2 regions of the Paenibacillus sp. FSL R10-2736 genome follow, and region 1 is predicted to be linked to the other one. Evidence: riboswitches for the same ligand, from Rfam matches in the RefSeq annotation. Region 1 holds a riboswitch; the other holds the start of a gene.
The links. Region 1 has a riboswitch for S-adenosylmethionine ahead of metA (homoserine O-acetyltransferase MetA). Riboswitches for the same ligand answer to the same signal wherever they lie in the genome.
Positions count from the first base shown of each region.

Region 1 (6,911 bases):
GGTCCAGGAGATGAAGGCCAGGAATCCTTCGGAGTCATATTTGTTCGCTATGCACTCGTCCTGGGCTTCACGGACACGCAGTAGATGCAGCGCCCGCTCCTCCATACTCTCACCCAGACCGATCACCATCGTGGCTGTCGTGTTCATGCCGATCCGGTGCGCGGTCTGCATGACATCCATCCACTCCCGCCAGGAGCCTTTGAGCCGGCTGATCTTGCGGCGCGTGCGGTCATCGAGAATCTCCGCTCCCCCGCCGGGCAGGGAATCCAGGCCTGCGGCATGAATCTCACGCATGACCTGCTCCAGCGGCAGTCCGGATACTTCGACCATCTTCATGATCTCTGCCGGTGAGAAGGAATGCATGGTGATCTCCGGGAACCGCTGCTTAATTCCGCGCAGGATATCCGTGTAATAGCTGAAAGGCAGATTCGGGTTCGTTCCGCCCTGCATCAAAATTTCAGTCCCGTTCACGCTGATCGTCTCGGCTATCTTTTGATAGATAGTTTCATCGGGAAGCACATAACCTTCCTCCGAACCCGGTCTGCGGTAGAAGGCGCAGAAGCGGCAATAGACATCACATACATTGGTGTAGTTAATATTACGGCCGATTACGAATGTAGCCAGCGGGTCCGGGTGCCAGCGCTTCATAATAATATCCGCAGCCGCGCCCATTTTCTCAATTTCATTGCTTTCGAACAGCGTGATTGTGTCTTCTAATTGAAGACGTTCACCTTTAAGTGTCTTATCCAGAATAAGATCAATTGCACTCAACGTTCGCAGCCTCCTCTTAATCCTATGAAGTATAGTAGATGAATTTAATTTAAAAAATAAACAAACTCGTTCCCCCATCGTATCACAATCGGATGAGCTTGAAAAATCTTTCGCCAAATAAAACAGCAGCACCCCGTTGGCGCTGCTGTTCAATGTATACAGTGATTCTATCTGGCTGCTAAGGTTCCAAGATGCCTATTCCAGCTCGGTGCGCGCGGCCTCCAGTGCCTGCGTAAGATCAGCGATCAGATCGTCCACATGCTCGATGCCGACTGAGAAACGCAGCAGCCGGTCATCTACGCCAACCGCATCCCGGATTTCCGCCGGAATATCGGCGTGAGTCTGTACAGCCGGATAGGTCATGAGCGATTCCACACCGCCAAGACTCTCAGCAAAAGCAATCAGGCGGATATGGCGGAGCAGCGGCTCCACGTATCTGGCATCCTTCACCTTGAAGGAGAAAATCCCGGTGTTGCCGGAGGACTGGCGCTTCTGGATTTCGTATCCCGGATGATCCGGCAGACCCGGATGGAAGACTTCGGCAATGGCCGGATGCTCCAGCAGATAACGGGCGAGAGCCAGCGCATTACTCTCATGCCGCTCCATGCGCAGGGCAAGTGTCTTCATCCCCTTCATCAGCTGGTAGCTGTCGTTTGGTGCAAGGACAGCTCCCAGTGAATTATGCAGAATCGCCATTTCTGCGGACAATTCAGCACCTTTGGTCACAATAAGTCCGGCAAGGACATCGTTATGTCCGCCCAGATATTTGGTCGCGCTGTGAACGATGATATCTGCTCCAAGCTCAATAGGGCGCTGGAAGAACGGGGTCAGCAGCGTATTGTCAACAATCGTAAGCAGCCCGTGGTGGCGGGCCCATGTACATACCGCTTCAATATCCGTAATCATCATCAGCGGATTGGTTGGTGTCTCAATGAATACACCCTTGGTGCCCGGCTGGCGCGCAGCTTCCAGAGCATCCAGATCATTCGTATCCACATAGGAGGCACTGATGCCGTATTTGGACAGAATCCGTTCCAGCAGACGGTACGTTCCGCCATACAGGTCGAGCGAGACAACGAGATGATCACCTTGTCCAAACAAAGCAAACACAGTAGTCAGTGCAGCCATACCCGAGGCACAGGCGAAGCCGGCATCGCCGGATTCCAGTACCGCTGCCGCATCTTCGAGCACAGAACGGGTAGGATTTTTGGTGCGGATATAATCAAAGCCCGTGCTCTGTCCGAGTCTCGGGTGACGGAATGCCGTCGCGTTGTACACCGGATAATTAATCGCCCCTGTCGCGGGGTCCTCCATCGAACCAATCTGTGCCAGTCTGCTCTCAATTTTCAGTTTCTCGTCCATTTCCATTGCCTCCTAAAAGTTTTGTGCGTGTAACCATTGCTTCTATATATAAATAATTTTTTTAAATAAACGCTCCGATATCGTAGGGTGTCTCCTGGTATACATAGTAATTGAGCCAATTAGCGAATAATAAGTTAGCATGGGCGCGCCAGACGGCCGGCGGTGTACGGGTGGGATCATCTTTTGGATAATAGTGCTTCGGAATCTCAATATCCATGCCCTTGGCGATATCGCGGTCATACTCCCATTTCAGGGAGAACGGATCATATTCTGAATGTCCGGTTACAAAAATCTGCTTGCCGTCATGCGCAGAAACCAGGTACACACCGGCTTCCTCTGATTCCGCCAGAATCTGCAGATCCGGATTATTCTCTATATCTTCACGGGAGACGTCGGTGTGACGGGAATGCGGCACATGGAATACTTCGTCGAAGCCCCGCAGCAGTTTCACATTATTATGGCTCAGCGTATGCGGAAACACTCCAAAGCATTTATCCGGCAGACTCACCTTACGCACGCCGAAGTGGTGGTACAGTCCTGCCTGCGCGGCCCAACAGATATGCATGGTCGAGGTTACGTTCTGCTTGCTCCATTCAAAAATCACTTTCAGCTCTTCCCAGTAGTTGACATCCTCGAACTCCATTTGTTCCACCGGAGCCCCGGTGATGATCAAGCCGTCAAAGCGGCGGTCACTGATTTCATCAAAGGTTTTGTAAAAGCTCTTTAAGTGCTCTGCCGAAGTATTCTTCGAGGTATGGGAGCTGGGATGCAGCAGAACAACGTCCACCTGTAGCGGTGAGTTCCCGATAAGGCGCAGCAGCTGCGTTTCCGTGGTTTCTTTGGTCGGCATCAGATTCAGGATGGCGATCCGCAAAGGACGGATATCCTGATGAAAGGCATGGCTTTCATCCATTACAAAAATATTCTCACCGGATAATACTTCTTTGGCCGGAAGACTGTCGGGAATTTTAATAGGCATTGCTGTTTCCACTCCTTAACTGAAATTAGGTTCCGCTTGGCGGTTAAATCTGATGTAAAACAACGAAAAAAGACCTTTCTCGGGCGAGAAAGGTCATATATCTGCAGTCATATGCGCCTCTCTCATCTGCCAGAGAACTTCCGCCGGACGAATAACGTCCTGCAAAGCTTCCGCAAGAATTAGCACCGTGCGTTCACACGCCGGTTGCCGGGTTTCATCGGGCTAGTCCCTCCACCTGCTCTTGATAAGATTTAGCTGTATTCAGTTGGGGTTATTCCAAAGCATCCGCGGATACTTTTCTTAAAATTCACTTTAAATCATGAACCTCCTTTTCGTCAAGTCCATACAATGCTTAAGGGGCCTGGAGAATGAAAAGAATTTCTCTTGAAAGAGCCATACCCCGGCGTTATACTAGACAAGTGTTTCAACCATAAACGGCGAAAAGAAGAGGTGAGAGAAGAATGGAAGGCGACCCGGGCTCGCGAATAAGCGTGCAGAAAGAACAACCACACAGGATTAACATCAGCTTGCCGGCGGCGGGGGCAGTTCTTCTTCATGCTCTCGGACCGTCTTTTGGCCTTCATCCATGATTGTACCACCGGCCAAGCTGATTTTTTCTCTGTGCTTTAATTAGCATATCCCTGGAGAAGACCAGGGACAGAAGGAGTGAATCAGATGAAAATCCGGCTGGTGAACGCAGGGGTTTTTACGACTATTGACAATATTGAGGATACACTTACCGCACCCGCTGAGGGTTTCTATTGGATTGATGCGGATGTTGAGGATCTTGTTGAGCTTCAGCCTTTGTACAATCTGCATGATCTGGCTGTCGAGGACTGTCTCAGTGAAGAGGATCAGCGCCCGAAGCTGGAGATCTATGAGAGCCATTATTTTATCGTAGTCAACAGCATCCGGTTTGATGACGAGGAAATCTTCCTCCGCGCGCTCAACGTATTCCTGGGCAGACATTTCATCATCACCGTTACGAAGCAGAAGATCCATGAGCTGCGCGTCCTGAAGCCCATTCTGTGGGAGCAGGAGGTCAGTGAGCCGGACCGCTTCCTGTACCTGTTAATCGACCTTGTGGTCGACAACTTCTTCTCGGTCGGTGACCGGATTGAAGCGCGGATTGAGAAGCTGGAGGAGGATATCCTCATGCACACCAAGAAATCGCATCTCAGCGAGATTATCGGTCTGCGCAGTGAAATTCTCTGGCTGAAGAAGATGCTGGGCCCGCAGAAGGAAGTTATCAACACGCTCAACAAAAAAGACCTCCGCCTGATCGACGATCAGCTGCAGAAGTATTTCAGCGATATTTATGAAAATGCGGTCAAGATCTCTGAAACCTTTGAAACGTACCGCGATCTCATGGGCAACTTACGTGAAGCTTATCAGTCCAGTATTGCTAACCGCGCCAATGAAATCATGAGAGTATTTACGGCAATTACTACGATATTCATGCCGCTGACCGTTATTACCGGTATCTACGGTATGAACTTTGACAATATTCCCGAGACCCATTCCCAGTACGGCTATTATGGAGTCATCGCCGTCATGGTGACGCTCGGCTGCGGAATGCTGGTGATCTTCCGCAAGAAGGATTGGCTATGAAACTAAACGGACGAATACGCAGGACGAAGGCACCGGATACCTCAGGGTATAGGGAAGCCTTCGTCTTTTTGGTATATGGCGGCCACAAAACTACATGTGTCCGGCTGCGCCGGTATCCATGCCGGCAAACAACCGCTCCGTATCCTCGCGCTTGCAGAGCTGACGCTCCGGATTCATGACCGCCGCAGCTCCGGAGGCGATGCCGAACTGAACGGCTCTGCGCAGCGGCCAGCCCCGTTCCAGACTGTACACGAGTCCCGCAACCAGACTGTCGCCAGCGCCTACTACACTGAGTACAGGAACTTCAGGTGCCAGCACATGCTCGCAGCCGTCTTTGGTAATCAGCAGCGCCCCGTCCCCGCCCAGTGAGACTACCACTACTTCCGTCCGGCCTTCTTCAATCAGCTGCAGTGCGGCTGCCTTCACTTCCTCATCACCGGTTATTGCATGCCCTACCAATTCTTCCAGCTCACGCGCGTTCGGCTTCAGCAGATATACGCCGGCATCAGCCGCAAGCTGCAGCGCTTCGCCGGAAGTATCGATAATAACCCTGGCCTTCCAGGGCTTCGCAGCTTCAATGACACGCGCATAGAAATCAGCGGGACAGCCCGGGGGCAGACTGCCGCTGGCTACAAGATAAGCAGGTTTATCCGGCAGCGCCGTTAATTGCTCAAGACACTCCTTCCAGTCGCCTTCGATGAACCGCGGGCCCGGCATGTCGAACCGGAACTGCCGCCCGGTGGATTCCTCCACGACAATCAGATTCTCCCGGGTCTGCCCGCTGATCGGAATCTCCTGATGCCTTACGCCCTCCTGTTCCAGCATATGGTGCAGCAGCTGGCCATGAAGTCCGCCTGAGGCATACAGTGCCAGCGAATCCCCTCCCAATCTATGGATCGCCCGCGATACATTCACACCGCCGCCTCCCGGTTTGTATGAGGCTTCACGGCAGCGCAGCTTATGATCGGGAACAACCTTACTTATACCCGTACTGGCATCAACGCTAGGATTAACCGTCAACGTTACTATCATATGTCCCACTCCTTTTTAACTGCATACAGGTATAGTACCGCTAATCGCCCCTTTCTCCTAATAATTTGCAGGCACTGCCGGCCGCAGATAAAACCCTAAAGCGCACTTCCTCACGGGAAGGGGGGAAGCGCGCTTCAGGGTAAGCTCCGGGAAGAAGGCTGCTTCCTACAGGTTCGTCGCCAGCCCCAGACCGGCCGGCTGCTCCCGGCGGAAGCGGATACGGATCAGCCGCAGGCGCTCATAGTACATATCGAGGCCTTCTGCGGGGGAGAAATCCTCGCCATAGGCCTTATAGAGGACGGGCTTCAGGAAGGTATCACCGATCAGCTCATAGGCTGTCCATATATTGTTCTGTTCCTGGGGAGTAACTTCACTGAGTTCAAGAGCAATGAGCTTCTCGACGGAATAGCCGTCCTTCTCCAGTTCCTCTACAGCTTCAAGAACTTCACGGCGGGAGACCCCGCTGAGCCCCTTGAGCTGCTCCATTCCCTGCCCTTCTTCAATCCCCTGAAGCAGTACACGCCGCAGTCTCAGCCGCTCCAGCTGCTTCTTGTATTTCAGCTCCTTCTGTTTGTACAGCCAGGAAACAAAGCTCTCTTCGTCGATCGAATCACTTACCCAGCCCAGCGGATATTGATGCTCACGCTGCACACCGGAGGTAATACTGAGCCAGTCGGCGCCATATTGCGAGGCTTTACCTTCACCTACGCCGGGAATCTGCAGCAGCTCTTCCGCCGTATGGGGCAGAAATGCACTGATCATCCGCAGCAGACGGTTGCTGGCCAGGATGTAAGGTGCCTTGCGTTCGCTGGAAGCCTTCCCCCTGCGCCAGGAGCACAGCTCCTCATATACCGTTTCATTGGCGTACTGCTCACTGTAATACTGCAGCTTAAGCTGCTCCTGACCTCGGCTGTTAAGATGCTCATCTTCATGAAATACACCATCAATCAGGGGGCGGTAACCGTCTCCCATCTTCATTGCAAGCTCATGCCGGTACACACACAGCATTTCATTCCATGAACCGCCTTCATACCATAAGCTGTCACCCATTTCCTGTTCTCCTGAGAAGTCGCGCCAGCCCAGGCGCCACACCCCCTCCTCCTCTCCAATCCACAATTGGGCAAATACCTCCTGATCCACACCTGACATTCTGGAC
Region 1 covers NZ_JBBOBN010000001.1:5,298,009-5,304,919, forward strand. The annotation lists gene mqnC (cyclic dehypoxanthinyl futalosine synthase) at 1-771, opposite strand, end outside; gene NSQ73_RS22725 (aminotransferase class I/II-fold pyridoxal phosphate-dependent enzyme) at 967-2,133, opposite strand; gene metA (homoserine O-acetyltransferase MetA) at 2,195-3,112, opposite strand; SAM riboswitch class I at 3,232-3,363, opposite strand; gene corA (magnesium/cobalt transporter CorA) at 3,788-4,723, shown strand; gene NSQ73_RS22740 (1-phosphofructokinase family hexose kinase) at 4,814-5,755, opposite strand; gene NSQ73_RS22745 (HRDC domain-containing protein) at 5,921-6,911, opposite strand, start outside.

Region 2 (6,911 bases), 4.5 Mb from region 1:
AGCACAGCTGACCCAGGTAGCCCTCAGCTTCGGAGCTTCAGATGTACATGGCACGATTCTCAAAGAACGGATCAGCCATGCCGCGGGCGCATTGACCCCGGAAGGTCTGACACGTGAAGAGCTGATCTGGCTCGTCAAAGGGGCCGGACGGATTCCGGTTGAACGGGATACTTTCTACAACGAGATTAAAGTATACGAGTAACAACTAACCGCACCAGCCAATAACCCAGCGGAACTGCCTTGCCCATCTCGCACCATACCTGAAAGGAAGATCGGTTCGCATGAGAACTCTACTTGTCCTGGGCGGCGGCTACGGCGGTCTTGCCCTCATTCAGCAGCTACTTAACAACCATCTCCCCCATGATGTGGAAATCGTCCTGGTTGACCGGATGCCGTATCAGGGAATTAAGACGGAATATTATGCACTGGCCGCAGGAACTGTAACGGATTATCATCTGCGGATTCAATTCCCGGTTCATCCCCGCTTAACGATCCGCTATGGTCAGGTGGGCTCCATCGATCTGGAGAGCCGGGTGATATTCCTCGATACCGGGGAGCCGATATCTTATGATATTCTCGCGATAGCGCTCGGCTGCACCGATAATTACCATAACATTCCCGGAGCCGAGCACTATGCCTGCAGTATTCAGAGCTTTGCCGGGACCCGCGAAACCTACCGCCGGCTGAACGATGTGAAGCCTTACGGAACGGTCAACATTGTAGGCGGAGGACTGAGCGGAGTTGAGATTGCCTCAGAACTGCGGGAGAGCCGGCCTGATCTGAACATCTCCATTCTGGACCGCGGGGAACGGGTATTGTCTTCTTTCCCGGCCAAGCTGTCACAGTATGTGGAGGAGTGGTTTAATGAGCATCATGTGGAGACCATAGGACGGGTATCCGTCTCCCATGTAGAAAAGGATGCCATCTTCAATGGCACCCAGGCAATTCCTGCTGATGTTACGGTCTGGACTGCCGGCATTCAGCCGGTGCAGGTGGTCCAGCAGCTTGAACTCCCCAAAGACCGTGGAGGACGGATCATTGTGGGCAATTATTACAATGTGACCGACTATCCGGAGGTATACGTGATTGGAGACTGCGCCAGCCTGCCCTTCGCACCAAGCGCACAAGCCGCAGGTGCCCAGGGAGAACAGGTGGGGCAGATTATTCAGGCCCTATGGCGGGGTGAAACGCCGAAGCTGCATAAGATCAAGCTTAAGGGAACTCTCGGTTCACTGGGTAAAAATGCCGGCTTCGGCCTGATGGGCCGCCGCTCCGTCATGGGCCGTGTTCCGCGCCTGCTCAAAAGCGGCGTGCTCTGGATGTCTAAGCGCCATTTCGGGTAGCCCAACCAAACCACGGCTGCGGGTTTAGTCGATTTCAAGGCTATCCCATGCCTCAGCCTCTTTAATGGCTGCCTCAATCGCCTCTTCAAGTCCGTCGGCGGATTCGGCTTCAATAATCTCCCCGTCGACCATGGCGAAGGGCTGCAGATAACATTGTCCGCAGTTGTTCAGACAGCCGTACTCCACCACATCGTATTCGGGGTTTTGCTCCAGCTTATTTTTGAGCTTTTCTGTACCATGTCCGATATTACTGGCACAAAATTCTATAATTGGTCTCATGATGATCTCCCTATTCTGCGCTAACCATTTTATTTTTTAACTTTTTGTACTATAATAAACATACGAAAGGAGTGATTGAGAAATGAGTGAGAATGTACAAAGTGCAACCATGTACGATGAAGTATTGGAAGTGCTCGATAAACTTCGTCCGTTCCTGCAGCGCGATGGCGGTGACGTCGAACTGATCGATGTAGAAGACGGCATCGTTAAGTTGAAGCTTATGGGTGCCTGCGGCAGTTGCCCAAGCTCCACGATCACGCTGAAAGCCGGGATCGAACGCGCTCTTGTTGAAGAAGTAGAAGGCGTGGAAGAAGTTATTCAAGTATTCTAATCCCGTATCATAGATCATCCCGGCCTCCGTTGAGAAGGCCGGGATTTTTTTTATTATAGTGGATTTCACAGGCAGGATCAACCCGCCGCGTTCCCGGTAAACTTACCCATCCCTCCCAAAGGCCAGAAATGCCCTGTCAACCGTTCCCGGCTGACAGGGCATTTCTGGTCTTCTCTTTAGTTGTTCAGCTTAAGCTTTAGGCTTAGAATGCAGGGATAATTGCACCTTCATATTTCTCTTCGATGAAGGCTTTGGCTTCAGCAGAGTTCAGGGCCGCAGCCAGCTTCTGGATCGCATCGGAATCTTTGTTGTCCGGACGGGCTACCAGCAGGTTGGCGTAAGGGGAATCTGCTCCCTCGATGAACAAAGCATCCTTGGTTGGAACCAGGCCGGCTTCCAGCGCATAGTTGGTGTTAATCAGCGCCAGATCTACCTCGTCCAGCTGACGCGGCAGCATTGCTGCATCCAGCTCAATGATTTCAAGCTTCTTAGTGTTCTCAGTGATATCAGCTTTGGTGGAAGTGATGTTGGTGTCATCCTTCAGTTTGATCAGACCGTTCTTAGCCAGCAGGATCAATGCGCGTCCGCCGTTGGTGGCATCATTCGGGATAGCAACCTTGGCACCGTCAGCCAGTTCGCTGATCGCTTTGATCTTTTTGGAATACGCGCCGAAAGGCTCAACGTGAACCGCGGTTACAGATACAAGATCCGTGCCGTTCTTGGCATTCTGGTCATCCAGGTAAGGCTTGTGCTGGAAGAAGTTCGCATCCAGCCCCTTCTCGGCAAGCTGTGTATTAGGAAGGATATAGTCCGTGAATTCTTTGATCTCAAGCGTAATGCCTTGTGCTTCAAGCAGCGGAGCAATAGCTTTCAGAATTTCCGCATGCGGTACAGGAGAAGCTCCAATGACCAGGGTTACCGGTTCTGCAGCAGGTTCAGTGGTCGGTTCTGCAGCAGCAGCTTCCGTTGGCGCCGTTGTAGCCGCAGAGTTTGCCGCGTTATTCGCAGCGTTATTGTTGCCGCAAGCTGCAAGCACCAATATCATGGTCAAGCTGAAGAATGTGAGCAGTACTTTTTTCATCTGTAAATCCCCCTCTAATCAATAATTTGTATGAATAAGGCTCTATATGGACATACCTTATTTCCGTGTAAAATGTCTTACCAGCCGGTCACCGGCCATTTGCAGCAGCTGCACCAGAATAACCATCAGGGTCACCGAGATAATCATGACTTCCTTCTCATAACGGTAATAGCCGTAACGGATCGCCAGGTCACCCAGACCGCCGCCGCCTATCATCCCCGACATTGCGGTATACGAGACGAGGGTAACAATCGTAATCGTAACACCGGCCAGCAGACCCGGACGAGCCTCCGGCAGCAACACACGCATTACAATCTGTCCCGTGGATGCTCCCATACCCTGCGCCGCTTCGATGATCCCACGGTCAACCTCCCGCAGTGCGGTCTCTACCAGTCTGGCGAAGAATGGAGCCGCGCCGATCACCAACGCCGGAATCGTTCCAAGTACGCCTATCGAGGTACCCATAATCGACTTGCTGAACGGAATCAGGGCAACCATCAGAATAATAAAGGGAACCGAACGCAGAATATTTACGACGAATGATAATACCGAGTAAACAACCCTGATAATAGTGTTATTAGACTTGCCCCATAAATATAACACAATTCCGAGTGGTAAACCAAGGATAATTGTGAATATTCCTGAAAAAGCTAACATTTTTAATGTTGCGACCGTGGCATCAAGCATTTCTTCCCAGTTAATCGCGCTAAAATCCATTCCGCCCATTAAGAAATCACCTCCACATCAAGGCCTTCAGCCGCAAGCTCGGAAAGTGTTGCTTCCACGGCTTCGGATGGCCCTTCAAACCGGACGATCAGCTGACCATACGGGACGTCCTTGATAGTAGAAATGGTTCCCTGCAGAATGGCGAAGTTAACTCCGGTTCCCTGAGCCACATGGGAAAGTGTCGATTCGTACGTCTTTTGCCCGAGAAAAGTAATTTTGACCGCCTTAGTATATCCGGCATGTACAGCATCAATCGCTTGCCGCAGCGGTCCGTCTGCCTGAGTTTCACTGCGGATGAATTCTTTCGTAACCTCATGCCTCGGTTTCAGAAAAACCTGGGCAACGTCGCCCTGCTCCACAATCCCGCCCCCATGAATGACAGCCACCCGGTCGCAAATGCTCTGAATAACGTGCATCTCATGCGTAATCAGCACAATCGTCAAGTGAAATTTCCGGTTAATATCCAGCAGCAGGCGCAGTATTGAGTCCGTTGTCTGCGGATCCAGCGCTGAAGTCGCTTCATCGCACAGCAGAACATCAGGATCGCTCGCCAGAGCACGGGCTATTCCGACCCGCTGTTTCTGGCCTCCGGACAGCTGAGCCGGATATTTGTTCCGGTGCTCCTCAAGTCCGACTAGAGCCAGCAGATCCTGAACCTTCCGCTCAATCTCCGTCTTGGAGGTTCCGGCCAGCCGCAGCGGAAAGGCGATATTGTCATAGACGGTTGCGGAGGAGAGCAGATTGAAATGCTGAAAGATCATCCCGATCTTGCGCCGCTGCTCCTGCAGCTGTCCCTGGCTGAGTGCGGTCAATTCCACCCCATCCACCCATACTTCACCCTCGCTCGGACGTTCCAGCAGATTAATGCAGCGGATCAGCGTGCTTTTGCCGGCACCGGAGTGGCCGATCACACCGAATATCTCCCCCTTCTTAATCGACAGGCTTAATCCGGAAAGCGCCGTTGCGGCCTTGCTTCCTTTACCGTATACTTTCGTTAAATCTTTCAGCTCTATCAATCGCCCCGTCCTCCTTCTTCCATGCAATTTACAACAAAAAAGACCTCTTACGATCCGTGCAGATCGGAAGAGGCCGTGTGTGTGAAGTAAACAATGCCGTCTCATCTGCCAAGACCGCAAACTTAGCGGCATTGTAGGAATTAGCACCATGACATTTGCAGCCAGCAGCTAAGCTGTGTACAAATCGGTTGCCGGGCTTCATCGGGCCTATCCCTCCGCCGCTCTCGATAAGATTATAGTATGAAGTTATATATGCCGTTTCATGTTAGAAGTAAATACTTGCATAAGTATATTAAGTTTCCGGTTCTTTGTCAAAGGTAAGTTTTTACGGCTGTCCGTGCTCTGAACGCTGGCTGGATGCAGCTTTATTCTTGTGCCACTGCTCATTGCTGTACCTGAAGGCAGCCGATAAAGATTTGCACACCATCTCCAGGCTCTGCCTCAAATCCTCCAGATGACTGTCAAGATCCTCCAGTTGGATTTTGTCATGCAGCCCCTGATGGCGTTGCCAGAGATCATCCGTCATCTCAGCGTTCATGTAGTGAATCTCGGCATTGCGCCGTTTGCGCAGATTCTCCACCGGTTCGCGGTAAGAGTTCCTGATCTTCTCCAGCTCATTGGCCAGAGCGTTGTGCGCATGAAGCAGCTGAAATTGGCGAAGCACTGTGAAGTAAGAGAAATGCGCTTTGACTTTACCTGTATTCAGATCATACAGACTGTTCAGAACCGTACCCAGCTTGTCCAGCAGGGAGAACACCCGGATGAAGCCGTCCTTATAAAAATACACATACCTGGCGTACTCTCCCTGTTCCGTGGGCGACATATCATCCATATAACCGGCAACCACCGACTTCCGGTAAAAGGCGGCGGCGAACCAGCTCTGCTCCAGCTCGTCCAGCGATGAGATCAGACCGCGTGTCCATATCTCCAGCTTGCGGTATTCATGGTCACGGTCTTGATGTGTGTTCATCTCCTTGCGCAGCATGGAGGCGACCTTCGCCATGTTGTCCATGGCTTCGGCCAGTACCCCGCTGTTCTCGCGGGGCGGCTCTCCCAGTAATGTCCGCAGCATATTTGTCCTCCTCAGAATACTTAAGATCTATACAAGAGGGAAATAACGGTTCCAGTTCCGGTTCACCAGTTCAACCGTGTCCTCATGCGGAACCAGCTCCTCCGGGTACCCCGGCTTCATCCGGGCATCTATTACAATCGGCAGGGAATAGCTGATTGCGTTACGCAGTGCATGGGTCTCCGCATAAATATCATCCGCCGGATTAAACCGGGTGAACACTGTCCACAGGAAGGAGGTTTGTGTGCGCACCGCTTCAGCGGCATCGTCCACCAGAACAATCAGCGGCCAGGCTGTGCCCTTCTCCTTGAAGGAAGCGGCCAGCCTGACGGGAAGCTCAGGGTCTTCTATATAGGATGCTCCGGAAACGGCTAAACATCCGCCGCAATAGGGCACGGCGCCGGTGATTGCTGGAAGGTGACCCTCCGTATAGGTTCTGGGCAGCTCACGGATCGGGTTGCCGGTGCCCATCATCACAGCCTTACTGCCATGATTCAGCTTACGGCCGGTATAGTCAAGGGTATCCATGGAGGTGTTAGCGAAGATCACCAGATCCGATGCCGGATTAAAGCGTTCAAGCACGGTTTCCAGCAGTTTAGGGAAATCCGTAAGCTCAACCGGTTCATTCGTCAGGAGCAGGAATTTCGTTAAGGAGAGCTGGCCTTCCCCCAGAATACGGAAAGCCGAAGCCAGTCCCTCACGCGGATAGCTCTCCCTGACAACAGCCGAAGCCAAGGCGTTCGAGCCGGATTCGGAGTACGCCCACAGAGCTTTCACTGAAGGCATCATTAGCGGATAGGCCGGAGCCAGCAGCCGCTGCAGATAATCCTTCAGATAATAATCCTCCTGGCGGGGTTTGCCGGTAATCGTGGCCGGAAATATCGCGTCCTTGCGGTGCCACATCCGCTGCACATGCATCACGGGAAAATCATGCTGCAGCGAATAATAGCCGGATTGACTGCCATATGGACCTTCCGGTCTCCGCTCAAACGGAGACACCCGCCCGCGGATGGAGAATTCAGCTTCTGAAGGAATGCGGTGACCGCCCAGGGGGTCCTGCACCATA
Region 2 covers NZ_JBBOBN010000001.1:836,739-843,649, reverse strand. The annotation lists gene mqnE (aminofutalosine synthase MqnE) at 1-202, shown strand, start outside; gene NSQ73_RS03755 (NAD(P)/FAD-dependent oxidoreductase) at 282-1,343, shown strand; gene NSQ73_RS03750 (YuzB family protein) at 1,368-1,622, opposite strand; gene NSQ73_RS03745 (NifU family protein) at 1,705-1,953, shown strand; gene NSQ73_RS03740 (MetQ/NlpA family ABC transporter substrate-binding protein) at 2,156-3,034, opposite strand; gene NSQ73_RS03735 (methionine ABC transporter permease) at 3,092-3,760, opposite strand; gene NSQ73_RS03730 (methionine ABC transporter ATP-binding protein) at 3,760-4,776, opposite strand; SAM riboswitch class I at 4,875-5,010, opposite strand; gene NSQ73_RS03725 (Cthe_2314 family HEPN domain-containing protein) at 5,102-5,848, opposite strand; gene NSQ73_RS03720 (UbiD family decarboxylase) at 5,876-6,911, opposite strand, start outside.
Region 2: another riboswitch for S-adenosylmethionine. It lies ahead of NSQ73_RS03730 (methionine ABC transporter ATP-binding protein); the one in region 1 lies ahead of metA (homoserine O-acetyltransferase MetA).